Regions from separate parts of the Pseudomonas caspiana genome, predicted to be linked through region 2. Evidence: riboswitches for the same ligand, from Rfam matches in the RefSeq annotation. Region 2 holds a riboswitch; the other holds the start of a gene.
The links. A riboswitch is a leader RNA that binds a small molecule or an ion and turns the genes downstream of it on or off. The one in region 2 is predicted to bind manganese.
Positions count from the first base shown of each region.

Region 1: it holds a riboswitch for manganese, as region 2 does, so the genes downstream of both, ABRP31_RS04280 (TMEM165/GDT1 family protein) here and mntP (manganese efflux pump MntP) in region 2, are expected to answer to the same signal.

Region 1 covers NZ_CP167995.1:942,505-950,143, reverse strand. The annotation lists gene ABRP31_RS04290 (2-hydroxyacid dehydrogenase) at 44-1,009, shown strand; gene ABRP31_RS04285 (class I SAM-dependent methyltransferase) at 1,180-2,178, shown strand; yybP-ykoY riboswitch at 2,219-2,338, shown strand; gene ABRP31_RS04280 (TMEM165/GDT1 family protein) at 2,427-3,011, shown strand; gene ABRP31_RS04275 (M48 family metallopeptidase) at 3,177-3,995, opposite strand; gene ABRP31_RS04270 (SOS response-associated peptidase) at 4,219-4,848, opposite strand; gene ABRP31_RS04265 (putative signal transducing protein) at 4,906-5,178, opposite strand; gene ABRP31_RS04260 (CPXCG motif-containing cysteine-rich protein) at 5,178-5,360, opposite strand; gene ABRP31_RS04255 (1-acyl-sn-glycerol-3-phosphate acyltransferase) at 5,478-6,641, shown strand; gene ABRP31_RS04250 (hypothetical protein) at 6,795-7,001, shown strand; gene ABRP31_RS04245 (YajG family lipoprotein) at 7,204-7,639, opposite strand, start outside.
Region 2 covers NZ_CP167995.1:5,107,561-5,115,199, forward strand. The annotation lists gene ABRP31_RS23190 (methyl-accepting chemotaxis protein) at 82-1,581, shown strand; gene mntP (manganese efflux pump MntP) at 1,726-2,292, opposite strand; yybP-ykoY riboswitch at 2,299-2,468, opposite strand; gene ABRP31_RS23200 (LTA synthase family protein) at 2,688-4,721, opposite strand; gene ABRP31_RS23205 (hypothetical protein) at 4,745-5,374, opposite strand; gene ABRP31_RS23210 (sialidase family protein) at 5,371-6,669, opposite strand; gene ABRP31_RS23215 (cytochrome b/b6 domain-containing protein) at 6,708-7,253, opposite strand; gene ABRP31_RS23220 (PepSY domain-containing protein) at 7,253-7,522, opposite strand.

The DNA of each region.
Region 1 (7,639 bases), 2.1 Mb from region 2:
AGCCACATTAAGCCTTCAATGCGTCCATTAACAGGTACAGCTGATGAGCAATCACGGTAAGGCAGTTTTTCTCGACTACACGTCTTTGGATCTGGGCGATCTGGACTTCAGCGCGCTGCGTGAATGCTTCAGTGAACTGACGCTGCACACCAGCACCAGCGCAGATCAGGTGATCGAACGCTTGCAGGGTGCGCAGGTGGCTATCAGCAACAAGATCGTGATCGATTCCGACACGTTCGCGGCATGCCCCGACCTCAAGCTGGTGCTGGTGACTGCCACCGGCACAAATAACATCGACCTGGCCGCAGCCCGTCATCACGGCGTTACCGTATGCAACTGCCAAGGCTACGGCACCCCGTCGGTGGCCCAACATACCTTGATGCTGCTGTTGGCACTGGCGACGAGCCTGCCGGATTACCAGCAAGCAGTGCAGCAAGGCCAGTGGCAGAAGTCGAAACAGTTCTGCCTGCTGGACTTTCCTATCGTGGAGCTGGAAGGCAAGACATTGGGCCTGCTGGGTCACGGGGAACTGGGGGGTGCCGTTGCAAAACTGGCCGAAGCCTTCGGCATGCGTGTCTTGTTGGGACAAATCCCTGGCCGCCCTGCCCGCCCGGATCGTTTGCCACTTGAAGAGCTTCTGCCACAGGTCGATGCCCTGACCTTGCATTGTCCGCTCAACGACGACACCCGCGACATGCTCGGCGCCCACGAACTGAGTCTGCTCAAGCCACACGCCTATGTGATCAACACCGCTCGCGGCGGGCTGATCAACGAGCAAGCGCTGGCCGATGCGCTGCGTAAGGGTCACTTGGGCGGTGCTGCTACCGACGTGCTCACGGTTGAACCACCCAGCGCAGGTAATCCGCTGCTGGCAGGCGACATTCCGCGCCTGATCATTACGCCTCACAGTGCCTGGGGGGCTCGCGAAGCACGCCAGCGGATCGTCAGCCAGGTGACTGAAAATGCTCTGGGGTTCTTTGCAGGCGAGCCGGTTCGAGTGGTGAGTTAGGCCGCAGCGCCCGCTACGACGCATGTCATACGCAAGACCTGCAGGAGCGCACGAGCACCGCGAGGCCGCGTTGCTCGTGCGCTCCTGCAGGATGCATTTCAATTCACGGGATAGCACCGCCGTTGTCGGCTTCAAACTGTTAGACTCCGCGCTTTTTCGAGGAGCCCACCATGGACCCGCGCAGTGAAGTGTTACTCCGTCAGGCCGAGTTGTTTCAGGGCTCCCTGCTGCTGGCGGGTCTGCCTGCTGACGATTTGCTTGGACGTTTGCCGCAAGCTCATGGCTGGTGCTGGCATGCTGGTGATCAAGCCGCGCTGGATGCTCGCTTCGAAGGTCGTACCCATTTCGGCGTGAATGTCTCAGAGCAGCCGTTTGACAGCGCGGTGCTGTTCCTGCCAAAAGCGCGTGACCTGACCAACTACGCGCTCAACGCCCTGGCCTCTCGACTGGCAGGCCGTGAATTGTTTCTGGTAGGCGAAAAACGCAGTGGTATCGAAGCCGCCGCGAAACAACTGTCCCCGTTTGGCCGTGCCCGCAAGCTGGACAGCGCCCGCCACTGCCAGCTCTGGCAAGTCACCGTCGAGCAGGCGCCCGAGGCTCTTGAGCTGGAAAGCCTTGCCCAGCATTACGAAATCGAAATGGAAGACGGTCCGTTGAAGGTCGTCAGCCTGCCCGGCGTGTTCAGCCACGGGCGCCTCGATCGTGGCTCAGCGCTACTCCTGCAACATATTGACAAACTACCCAGCGGCAATTTGCTCGACTTCGGTTGTGGCGCTGGCGTGCTGGGGGCTGCGGTAAAACGTCGCTACCCGCATAACAACGTAATCATGCTCGATGTCGATGCTTTCGCCACTGCCAGCACGCGCCTGACCCTTGCTGCGAACGGGCTTGAGGCCGAAGTTCTGACCGGCGACGGTATCGACGCTGCACCCATGGGCCTAAGCACTATTTTGAGCAATCCACCGTTTCATGTCGGGGTTCATACCGACTACAAGGCAACGGAAAACCTACTGAGAAAAGCACGCCAACATCTGAAATCAGGTGGCGAACTTCGGCTAGTCGCCAATAGCTTCCTGAAGTACCAACCCATAATCGAAGAGCATTTTGGCGTGTGTGCGATCAAGGCTGAAGGTAACGGCTTCAGAATCTACCGCGCCAAGCGGGCTTGAAAATAAGCACTTGCCCAAAGCGAAAGCTGAAGGCAGAATCCGCTCCGTCCTAGGGGAGTAGTCTCCCACGAGCGCCACGCTCGTCCGGTACGCATCAACATACTTGGTCCTCAGACCATGGTGCGTACGACCCCGAATCCGCTCAGACGGATCGGTGGTTTGACAAGACCTATGACACGAACACCTTACCCGGGGCGGGGAGGCTGTACGTGTCATAGCCGTGTCGACCCGCCCCTTAGGAAAACCTGATGCTGGAATCCTTGTTGGTCCCCACCGCTGTAGTCGCGCTTGCCGAGATCGGTGACAAGACCCAACTCCTTGCCCTCATTCTGGCAGCTCGCTTTCGCAAGCCATGGCCAATCATTGCGGGCATCGTCGCCGCAACCCTGGCTAACCACGCCGCCGCGGGCGCTGTTGGTGCCTGGTTCAGCAGCTTCTTCTCCGACGCCACCTTGCACTGGATTCTTGCTGCGAGTTTCACCGCGACCGCTTTGTGGACTCTGGTCCCGGACAAGATGGATGACGACGAGGCCAACACCGCACGCAAGTTCGGCCCGTTCATGACCACTCTGATCGCGTTTTTTATTGCGGAAATCGGTGACAAGACACAGATCGCCACGGTCATGCTCGCCGCGCAATATTCTTATCTGTGGCTAGTGATTATCGGCACCACGGTAGGTATGTTGCTGGCCAACGTTCCGGTGGTGCTGGCAGGTAATTTCGCCGCCGAAAAACTTCCTCTGACCTTGATACGCCGCCTGGCTGCGAGCGCTTTCTTCGTGCTTGCCCTGGTAGCGGTTTACAAGGCAATGCAGGTGAGTGGCTGGGTATAAGACGAACCTGTAGGGGTGAACTTGTTCGCGCCACGGAGTGACCTACACAACTACATATTTCTGTAGGAGCGCATGAGCAACGCGAGGCCGCGATAACGGTGTATCAGGCAGGACGCTATCGCTGACTCGCGCTGCTCGTGAGCTCCTACAGGGACCTGCGTTGTATCAGGACTTAGGGGCGGCGTTGTACAACGGCATCACCTTGGGAATCGCTGCCTGCAATGAAGCAATACGGCTCTCCGAAGCAGGGTGAGTGCTCATGAATTCAGGCTGTGAGCCGCCGGAGTTCTCGGTCATTTTCTGCCATAACGTGATAGCAGCGTTCGGGTTGTAACCGGCACGTGCCGCCAGCTCCAGGCCAAGCAGGTCAGCTTCATTTTCGTTGCTGCGGCTGTTAGGCAAGGTCAGGCTGTAATTAACTACGGTATCGGCCAGCGCCATGCTGTCCTGCCCCAACCCCAGAATGGCGCCCGCCCCTTGTTTGGCCATGGCCACACCATAGGCCTTGGACATCGACTCACGCCCATGCTCGCGCAAGGCATGAGCAATTTCATGGCCCATCACCGCAGCGATTTCGTCGTCTGTGAGCTTCAGTTTATCGATCAGGCCGGTGTAGAAAATGATCTTGCCGCCAGGTCCGCAGTTGGCGTTCAACTCATCACTTTTGATCAGGTTCACTTCCCACTGCCACTGCGCGGAATCCGGACGCAGTTTAGGTGCCTGACCGATCAGCCGGTCGGCAATCGCATGCACGCGCTTGGCATTGGCACTCGTGGTATCCAGGACACCCTTGGTCGAAGCCTCGCCCACCGTTTCTTTATAGGATTGGGCATACATCTGATTGACCTCATCGGTCGAGAGCATGCTGAACATGTATTGCTTGCGCTCTACACCGACCGAATCGCCGCTGGTGGTGTTCACGGCCTGACAGCCGCCGAGCAGCAAGGCTGCGCTCAAGGCACATAGAGCAAATTTCTGACGCATGATGGATCTCCCTCTGAACATGGCGCTCATCCTAGGCGGTGAACGATGGATGCGCCAGATGCTGGCTGACAGCCAAGTTTGTCCGCCTGGTCACACATTGGTTCCTGTAGGCGTGCAAAGGTGATAGGCGACGTGGAAGCGGCTTTAGTCAGGAAAGCAGCAGTCTGACGACACACTTTTAGTGACTGTAACCGCCTCTTCCCGGCTAAAGCCGGTCCCACGATCACAACGGCGTCAGACACTCAGGCGCGTTAAGCTTGGGATCATTGATCAGATTCGCCAGCGGGCGCTCGCGGAGCGCGGTTTGCGGGGCGGCGAGCAGAGCTTGCAAGGTCGGCAACGGCGTATCGGCAGCCAACCAGTCCTTTTGCCCTTGCGCGTCGAGAATCAACGGCCGCCGCTGACTGGCCGCTAGCTGGGTAACGACCGCAACGCTCAGATACGTGTGGCCTTGCACCGGATAAGCCTCCCAGATCGCTGCAAAAAACAGCGCCGAACCCTCCCCCGGCGTCAGCCAGAATGGTCGCTTGCGCGTGGTGCCGCGCCATTCATAAAAGCCATTGGCGGGTAGCAGGCAACGGCGTAAGCGAAAGGCCTCACGAAACATCGGCTGCTCGGCCAACGTCTCGGCGCGGGCATGCGCCGGTGTACGGGAAAGATCGGTCAACCAGGGCGGGGTCAACCCCCAGCGCGCACGGGCCAACTCAAGATCGCCTTCAGTCCCGGCGACCGCACGCAGCATAAGCACCGAGTCGGCTGGCGAAATATTCCATTGCGCCTGTTGGTCCGCCGGAAAACCGGGCAAAGCCGCAAAAGCGGGCGTCCAACGAAACAGCGCATAACGTCCACACATGGGGCAGTAAGACTCTTTTGGATGTATCAATCATTAGAAACAGGATGCATGTCCGGCTCAACACACCAGCACATCAGGAAAATTATCGGGTTCTTCACCGGGCTCCCCTCCAGAGAAGGGCAGCGCCGCATTGTACTCAGTGATCAACTGCCGCGCCCGCTCGACCTGATCGTTATCCACTAGTAACCCTAATAGCCCAAGAGCTGGCAACTCACCCAACGCTCCCAACAAATGTCCACCGGTCAAGTACGCTTCAATACCTTCGCTGGCGAGCATGCCTTGTAACAGCTCACCTTCCATCAGGTTTTCCGGCTCGTAGACTTTCTGCATTATTCGTTCTCGCTGCGAACGTCCAGACTCCAGTCTTCACCATCGGTTTGCAGGTCGAACACGATGGGGCGACAGCATACCGGGCAATCTTCTATGTACTGCTGATCACCGCCAGAAAGATCCAGCACGGCTTCAACGGGCTCCCCGCAGTAAGGGCAGTCGTAACTCTGAATTTCCTGCATCGCGGTCTCCGGGTTCAGTTGTGCGTATAATCGCGCTCTTTGAAGGCTCCGATAGAGTCTGGACGCAATTGCCAGACCTGGCCTCCCCTATTTTTGTCACCCTTACAAGAGAGCATGATGGGCGAATTTGATGCCATCCGACCTTACAACGACGCTGAAGTCTCGGCGGTACTTGAGCGTTTGCTCAGCGACAAAGAATTTCTATCGATCCTGACCCGCTTTCGCTTCCCGAAACTTGCGGGCGCTTTGGGCTGGGCATTACAACCGATCATTGCCCGCAAACTGCGCCGTCAGTTCGTCGGTATCAATTCGGTCGCTACCTTGCAGGACAAGGTCGAATACTACGTCGACCACACCATTGAGCGCGCTACCGACGGTGTGACCTACACCGGTGTCGAGCAGTTCAAATCCGGCAGCGCCTATCTGTTTCTGGCCAACCACCGCGACATCGTGATGGATCCGGCTTTCGTCAATTACGCCGTGTACCACGCCGGCCTGCCAACACCGCGTATCGCGATTGGCGACAATCTGCTGCAAAAGCCGTTTGTCAGCGACCTGATGCGCTTGAACAAAAGCTTCATCGTGCACCGCTCCATCGCCGGACGCAGAGAAAAGATGGCGGCCTATCAGTTGCTGTCGGCGTACATCAACCACTCGATTCGCAATGACTGCCAGTCGATCTGGATTGCCCAGGCGGAAGGTCGCGCCAAGGACGGTGATGACCGTACCGAGTCGGCGATCCTCAAGATGTTCCACATGAGTCGCAAGGACGAGCCGTTCGCCGAAGTGATCCAGTCACTGAACCTGACGCCGGTGTCCATCAGCTATGAGTACGACCCTTGCGACCACGCCAAGGCTCGCGAGCTTTACATTCGAGCCACGACCGGCACTTACAGTAAAGCGCCGGGCGAGGACGACGTAAGCATTGCGTTGGGCATCACCGGCTATAAAGGCCGCGTTCATGTGAACTTCGCGCCGCCGGTTACCGAACTGTTTGAAGACACCAAAGCGCTGGCCATTGAGATGGATCGGCAGATTCTCGGCGGCTATCGCCTGTTCCCGGTGCATTATCTGGCGTACGCACAATGGGCAGACGCCGACCCGTCCCTCAATGTGCCATTGGCCAAAGATGTGTTCGCAGCGCCGGAGCTGGCCAAGGCGCAGGAAGAATGGCAGCGCCGCCTGGACGAATGCCCCGCCGAGCACCGCCCTTACCTGGTGCTGCAATACGCAACGCCAGTCCGCAATCAGTATCGGGTCAAGGCGGGTATCCCGCTCTGATTCCGCTGACGGCTCAAAAAAGGCGCTGATGTTCAGCGCCTTTTTTGTGCACGATAATTGTCGAACAATTTTTATCACCGTCACGCGAACGTAACGTGATCCGGGCACTGTATGGCTCCTTCGAGGAAGAACTTCGACCTAATGGAGCTTCACATGCTGCACGCAAAAAACCAGGACCGCCTTTATCTGATCGCCCCAAGCGACGAACAGGAAGCCTTGATCGACGCTTGGTCGTTCAATGTTCAGGATCGTCACTGGCTCGTATACTGCGCCCTCGGCGGCCATCAACACCACGACCTGCCAGACATGGATCTGCAGACCGGCTTCAGCTTTCTGGACTTTTATCAGCAGGCGGCTTGAGCCTGAACGAAGATCATAGGAAGGACAAACTCCAACCCTGGGAGCTGAGCTTGCTCGCGATAAGGCCGGACGCGGTTTACGTTAAATCGTGTACAGCTTTATCGCGAGCAAGCCCGGCTCCTACTGAAGACTGAGTTCAGCCCCCCAAAAAAAGCCCGGCATCTCGTGAGAGAGCCGGGCTTTTTTTATAGCAGCGCTGGTGTTACTGGGCCAGCGTGTTGCCGATGGTTTGATCCTGGAACAGACGCGTCAGGGCGTCGCTCAGCACATCGCTGACCAGACGAGTGTTGGTTTCCTGATTCGGCGCCATGCCAAACCGCTGATCCAGCGAAGCGGCATAACGACCTGCGTAGTTGCGACCGTTGTTCTGCACTTCGGCACGGAACGTGGTGCTGATAGTCGCTTCAGTCACATACAAACCTTCTTTGGGCGATTGGTACTTCAGATCAGCCAGCGTCACCGTCAGCTGTGGACCGCTGCCATTAGGCGACGGAGTGAAGCCCAGCAGACGCACGGCGGCTTCAGCCTGAGCCTGCAGCTTGGGCAGCACGTCAGCACTGGAAACGCTGACAGCGCTGGTTTCCGGATACATACCGCCACGGGTACCCAGCGTCGGGCTTGGGCGACCATCAACAACA
Region 2 (7,639 bases):
ATATCGCTTCTTTAGTCCCATAGACACAGGCATACTCGGCGTTCATGCGGTTCCATGAAATGGATGTTGAGGATTTGCGCTATGTCGACGGTGCCTCGTTTTACCGATCATTACCGTAAAGCCGACCGCATCATGCTCGGGCTTTTGTGGCTATGTTTTGTCTACGCCTTGGGGCTGGCGACACTTCACTCGACTTTCGGCCAAGCCGTTCTGGTCGGTGGCGGCACTGCCCTCGGGATGACTGCGTTGTATCCCGTCCTGCGCGGTACTCGCTTGTTTCGCTGCCTGACGGGCGTGGCCCTGATGGTCATGTCCGGTCTGCACATCAATCAGACGCAAGGCCTCATCGAAGTCCACTTCGGTATTTTCGCGCTGTTGGCGGTGCTGACGTTCTACCGGGACTGGCTGCCCATTGTCGTGGCTGCCGCGACCATCGCTGTTCACCATCTACTCTTCCATGTGCTGCAGCATGCAGGTTATCCGGTTTACGTGATGCAGCATCACGGCGGTTGGGATGTGGTCTTCATCCATGCCGCCTATGTCGTCGCTGAAAGCGCTATCCTGATTTATCTCGCCATCCACAGCCATCGCGAAGCCAGCGAGAACCAGGATCTGCTGGACAAAATCCTTCAGGCCGCTGCGCGTCTGGATAAAAGAGCAGGCGTTACTGAAAGCCGCGCCGGCATGCACTCCTCCCAGCGCTTTGATGAATTCCTGGCGTTGATCACCAATACCGTGGGTGGCGTGATTCATGAAACCAGCGGTTTGAGCGACATGGGTCGCCAGCTGTCGGTCGCAGGCGAAACGCTGGACAAAGGCGCCCAGCAGCAACTGGCAGAAATCACTCGCATGGCTCACTCAATGCAAATGCTCACCACGGCACTGGATGACATCTCGCAACACGCCAGCGAAGCGCATCAGGGTGCCAACAAGGCCAATGAGCAATTGGTCAAAGGTCGCGAATCAGTCGACCAGGCCAGCAAGGACATCTCCAACCTGGAGTCGTCCATCAGCGGCGCCAACCAGAGCGTGCAATCGCTGGCAGAGCAGGCAGAAAAGATTGGCAAGGTGATCAACGTGATCCGCGAAATCGCCGAACAAACCAATTTGCTGGCGCTCAATGCCGCCATTGAGGCTGCCCGCGCGGGTGAGCAGGGCCGAGGGTTTGCCGTGGTTGCCGATGAAGTTCGCGGCCTGGCGCAGAAAACCGCAGGCTCGGTGGAAGAGATACGCCAGATCGTCGAATCATTGCAGAAGGAAAGCCGCACCGCTGCGGACTCGATGCGTAACAGCGGCGAAGAAGTCGAGCGCTGCGTCCAGGCTAGCCAAATGGGCTCCGAACTGTTGAAAAGCACCGTCGCCGATGTGCTGGAAATCCACCGGTTGAACGTGATGATCGCGGGCACCACCGAACAGCAATCCGCTGCATCGGTGGGCATCAATGATCGCCTGACAACCGTCCACGCCATTGCGCAGAACAATGCCACGGATGTCGTAACCCTTATTCAGTGCAGCGAAGACCTTTTGCCAATGGCTAACCGGCTTCAGGCGCTGGGCGCGGCGTTTGCGGTGAAGGGTTAAGGCCTTAACGGGTTGAACAGCAAACATTGGACTGTAGGAGCTCACCGAGGTTACGAGGCCAGCGATCGAGGAGTGTCAGACAAACCGCTATCGCTGGCCTCGTAACCTCGGTGAGCTCCTACAGGAATTGATACAAATCAGAAATCAAGCCGACAAGTGTTCGTACAAGATCGTCGCGCCCACCAGTATCAGCACCAAGCCGCCAATGATCTCGGCGCGCTTGCCGACCATCGTCCCCAGTACCCGGCCCAACATCACACCAATCGTCACCATGGTCATGGTAGCCAGACCGATTGCAGCGGCTGCGACGAGAATGTTCACGTCCACAAAAGCAAGGCCGACACCGACGGCAAGCGCGTCGATGCTGGTGGCAAAAGCAGTGACAGCGAGAATCAGGAACGAATGCTGACCGGCCTTTTCCTCTGGCTCTTCATCATCCTGCTTCACGCCGTTGTAGATCATGTGCAAGCCGAGAATCAGCAGCAGCGTAAAGGCGATCCAGTGATCCCAGCTTTCGACGAAGCTGCTCGCGGCATTACCGATGGCCCAGCCGATAACGGGCGTGATGGCTTCAATCACGCCGAAGATAAGACCGGTACGTAACGCTTCGATAAAGCGCGGTTTGTGCAGGCTGGAGCCTTTACCGATGGCCGCTGCGAAAGCGTCCGTGGACATGGCCAAGGCGACAAATATGAGGGAGATGGGGCTCACGGTTTACTTCCAGTCGGGCTATGAGTCAACGACACATCCACACGCCCGACTTTAGGCATGGATATGTCGCTGGTCTCGCCAACCAAAAGGTGCTCGTACCACGGCTGCTGCCGAGAATGTTGATACGAACGCTGCTGACGTCACTCAGCAGCAGGCTACTCCCCAACGAAGGTGGGCATCATACCCGTTCAGGGCATGAAAATATCGTCAAACGGTTCACAAGTTTCGGGGCGATACGCGATTTATCTGAGTAACCCTATTCCTGTGGGAGCTGGGCTTGCCCGCGATAAGGCTGGACGCGATTCACTTCAGATCGCATCCAGCCTTATCGCGGGCAAGCCCAGCTCCCACAAGGAATGCACTCCAATTCAAACCGTCATGTGAAGTTAATAACGTCACTGCACATTCCGATACAACATCAACCGCGCACTCTCATGCAGCCCCAGGGTCAGCGCTCGCAGGCGACTGAACTCCTCCGGGTGCCGCTCTGCAACATCCTCCAACGGAGTTGCCGAGGCCAGGTCATGCAGCGTCGGCGAGGTGCCGTCGTGTTCCATTTGCAGTAAAAAGTGCCGGGTGACACCACCGATCAACGGGAAAGTACCTTCGCGCAGCACCAACGGCACGACGCGCTCACCTTCAGGTGCAGGCTGCTGGATATCCCGGCCCATGGCACCGTTGCTGAACGGAATCCCTGCCATACCCGCCACGGTTGGCAACAAGTCCGCCAACCCGACCGCCTCCTCGACAACCTTCGTCCCTATCAGGCCTGGTGCGTGGATCAACATCGGCACGTTGTTGCTCTCCAGGCCCAATTGCTCAAATGCCGGAGGCATATGCGGGATCTGGCTGATACGGGTGTTGTGGTCGCCAAACAGAACAAAAATCGTGTTTTCGTAGTAACCGCCCGCCTTGGCCAGCTCCATCAGCCGCCCGATATTGAAGTCCAGCAAGCGCACTGCGTTGTATTGCTCCACGCTGCGCGAACCCGCTGCCTGCACTTGCTCGAGGCTCAGATTGCTGACTTCAAAACCGTCGTTTTCTTTAGGGATGGTAAACGGCCGGTGATTGCCTGCCGTCTGCAAATAGGCGAAAAACGGCTGATCCTTGGGCAGCGCGCGCAGGATTCGGTCGCTTTCCTTGAACAGATCCAGATCGGAAATCCCCCACACATCCACCACAGGCGAACGCCAGTCACGCTCGTCATACAGTCGAATGTCGACGATGCTGCGGCGGATCAGCGCGTTCATGTTGGCCCAACCAGAGTTGCCGCCAATCATGTACAGCTTCTCGTAACCCTTGAAATCGTTGATCAGCGTATTTTGCCGGGTCAGCATCGGGTGCCGGGTTGCGGTTTCCTGACGTGTAACGTCGGGAACCCCGGTAATGCTTGCCCACACGGTCTTGGCGGTTCCGGTAACCGGCACGTAGAAATGCCGAAAGAACCAGCTTTGCTCAGCCAGCCGATCCAGATTAGGGGTCGGATTGAGCGGGTTGCCATACGCCCCCACAGCACTGGTGCCCAAGGACTCAAGCATCACAAACACTACGTTCGGCGGCCGGGTAGCAGCCACGTTGTAAGGCTGCACGTCTTGCTGACGCTTGAAGTTCAGGCTTTGTGGGTCTGGTTTATCGACGCCCAGGTAATCAGCGACCACAGAATAATGGCGGCGTACTACCTCTTCGTCATAACGCGACTGCCCTACCTTGAGCGTGTCATAGAGGAACAGCACCGGATTCAAACCCAGCGCGGCGACCTGACTGTTTCCCGAGAAGAACGCGTCACTCCAACGCAGCGGGACCGGGTTCTCCAGATTGAGGTTTTCAACGCGACCCAGCAGCCCCAATAAAGTGGCCAACGTCACCAGTACTGCGCCAAATGCGGCAGACCAACGCGTGATCGGTTTGGCCTGGCGCTCAAGGGTAATCTGCTCCAGCCCGATGAACGCCGCGATTATCACCCCGATACCGGCGAGCCAACTGGCGGTGATCCACAGCACTGGATAGGTTTGCCAGAGCATGTCCCGGGAAATCTGCGCGTCGTCCAGATAGCGCATAACACTGGCGTTGATCCGCACACCCAGATACGCGTAATGACCAAAATCGACGATGTAGATCAGAGTGACCAGCGCCAATACAACGGCGAGGTACCCCCGCGCCAACCAGCGCAGCATCCTCACGCTCAGCAGATTCCAACGGGGGAACCACAACAGCACGACGAGGGGTAACGCCAACAGCAGGGCCAAACGTAAATCGAAGCGAAAGCCAATGCCCAGCGTCTGAGCGACGGTGGCGTCAGTGCTCAGGCTGGCAGGATCAACGCCGGAGAAGCCGAAGAAAAACACCAGCCGCAAAACACTCAGCAGCACCAAAAAAAGCACGGTCACGCCCAGCCAATACAGCAAGCGCCGTGATTGCAGCCAACCCATTTTCATCCCCTTGACTCTTACACTCACAAGCCCGAAACCGGCTTGCCGTTTGATAGTGTTGATGGCTGGCGACTGCGCCAGCGACGATAGATGCCACGCACGACCATCACCACCAGCGCCACACAGCAATACAACGCCAGCAACGGGTCGATCAGATAATCCCAATAGTTTTCCGAAGGCTTGCTACGCACTGCGAAGGCCAGTGTCGCGCCTGCCAACATCACGACGCCCAAGCCATTGCGCAGGTACAGCAAGCCGAAAGCGATGACTGCAACGGCAATGATCAGAGGGCGCGGATTAAAGCCCAAGCGATAAGGATCGCTATAGCTGAGGCCTAATGTGGCCGGATAGAGAACCAGTGCCAGCGCAGCAAAAACGATCACCACGACGGTGCCAGGTCGACCGACTCCAGGCAGTTTCACACCCAGACGCTGCAAGGTGAGCCAGACAAGGACGATCGCGGTCGTGATCGCCAGATCGTCGGTAAAGCTGCGCACGTACGCCGCCAGCGAAAGACCATTGATACTGACAAAACCCAGCACTGAAGCACTCGCCAGAATGATCAGGCGCCACTTCAGGTTAGCGACCCAAGAAGCCGCCACGATGAACAACGTCAGGCTGAAAAACAGATGAGCTTGCCACAGAGACATCACAGTAATTGCTCCGCCAGCCAGGCTTCATTGAAGCTGACGTGTTTGATAAAGGTGTTATTCCACGAATAAACCAAGTGGTAGAGACCGTCGGGGCTGCGGATGAAGTACGGATACTCATACTCAAAGTCGCAGCCTTGAGGCGAGCACACACGCTGATCGAGATTGCTCAGGAACTTTTCCTCAAGCGGATGACGGCGCACGCCGCTGGAGGCGCGGAAACCTTCGCCGATGATTTCCTTGTAGGCATCAAAGGAAAACGGATTGCCCAGCGGATCGGGCGACTTATCCAGATCGATCAGCGAGGTCCAGTGATCCATCTGCTCGTCCGTGCCATAAAGGCTCAATTTGAAACGACCGTCGCGCAGGTCATTCAGCGCGACCAACAGACCGCGATCGGGCGTGCCAACTGCAGCCAGCGAGGAGTTGGGATTGCTTGGCGCAAGAGGCAGCGGTTCACTCCAGGTCTGACCGCCATCCTCGGTGCGACTGGCGAGCACTTTGTGATGCGTGTTGCCCGCGTAACGCAGCAGTGCGACCGCGCGCTTGCCATCCAGTGGCACCACCGTTGGCTGCAGAGAGTTCTTGCCGCGGCTGATACGGAATTTGTCGATCACATCACCGTCGGCGCTCAGGTACAGGTACTCGGCAAACTTGCCGAGAAACTCGTGGTAAACCGGCAGGCCGATCGAACCGTCAGCGTGAAACACTGGTGCGGCGCGCACCAATGTACTGATGTTCAGGAACGGCGAGGTGATCAGTTGACGAGGCTGCGACCAGTTCTTGCCCATGTCCTCGGAGACCATCACGTTGACCGAACTGCCTGCCCAGCCGCCCACCGAGACCGAGACATAGAACAACCACAAGCGCTGGTCCGGTGCCAAAGCAACCACCGGGTTACCGAGTTTGCGAATGTACTTGCCGGTGCCCTCCTGAGTGGACTGACGCGTTGCCAGCACCTGCTCATCGCCCCACTCGCCAGCACGTGCGTCGAATCGCGAGGCGCGGATTTCCACATCGCCCGCACCTTCACGAGAGCCCGCGAACCACACCGACATCAGGTCGCCACCGGGCAAGGCGGTCACCGCAGACGAGTGAACAAAGTCATCCAGATCAGAGGACGCGAAACGGCTGCTATAACTGGCTTTTGCCGCAACGCCCGAAACCGGCGTTAAAACGGGTGCAACAGCGAAGCCGGACAAGCTGTGCTGGGGATGGCTGAACCAGGCACCGATGAAAATCAGAGCGAGCGCAAGGTATGCACTCAAGACAGGTACATTGAAAGAAGTCAGTCGCATGGGGAGTGATCACAATCGTGAAGGCAAAATGTCTGGGCTCAATCACGTGGCTCTTCGGCAAGTGGCCGTCGCCGACCCGTGATCATCGACAACGGCAGGTTGTCCTTCACCTGATAACTTTCAAACAGTGCCGCCGCTATGTGCAGGCACACCACCAACGCCAGGCCGTCAGCCAGCGTTTCATGAATCTGCTGAGGCCAGTCTGCGCCCCACAGGGCATCCACTTCGGTCATCAGCCATCCGGTCAAACCGATACCGCAAATCATCGCCATCATCAGCACCATGACCAGCGCGCCCAGCGGCGAATGCCCAAGCCGATGTTCCGGCTGACGCCTGATTAGCGAGCCAACGTGGGCACGCAAACGCGCAAGCGTCGGCCAGAAATCGGACCAGCGCGCACTGCGCGGCCCGATGAAACCCCACACCACTCGGACCACCAGCCAGGCAACCGCGTAGTAACCCAGCCAGACGTGCCAATCGTCACCGGCTTCATTGAAGAAGTAATTAGCGACGAAAACACCGGCCAGGGAAATGTGGAACAGCCGCACCAGCGGGTCCCACAGGCGCAGGGTCGGCCGAGTCATTAGCCTTTGATCTCGGTCTTCACAGCTTTACCGGTGACCGGATCGTGGTAGATCTCGACTTTGCGTTTGTCTTTGTCGAAGCCGTAGATTTCGTAGCAGTTGCCGTCAGTGACTTTGAACTTGCTGATCTCGTAACCCTGAGCTTTCAGTTGCTCCTGGAATTTGCCCTGATCCTGCCAGGTGGAGCGTTCGGCAGTGGTGCATTGTGGACCGGCAAGGGCCAGCGGACTGGCGAGCAGGAAGGGAACCAGCAACAGGACTTTACGCATGGCAGACACTCGTAAGAACTAAGGAGCCGCTACTGTGCGAAACAAAGCTTAGCGAAAGCTTAGGACGCAACAGACCGTTACATCTTCCCCGACGCAAGGCCCTGCCCGAAGCGCTGG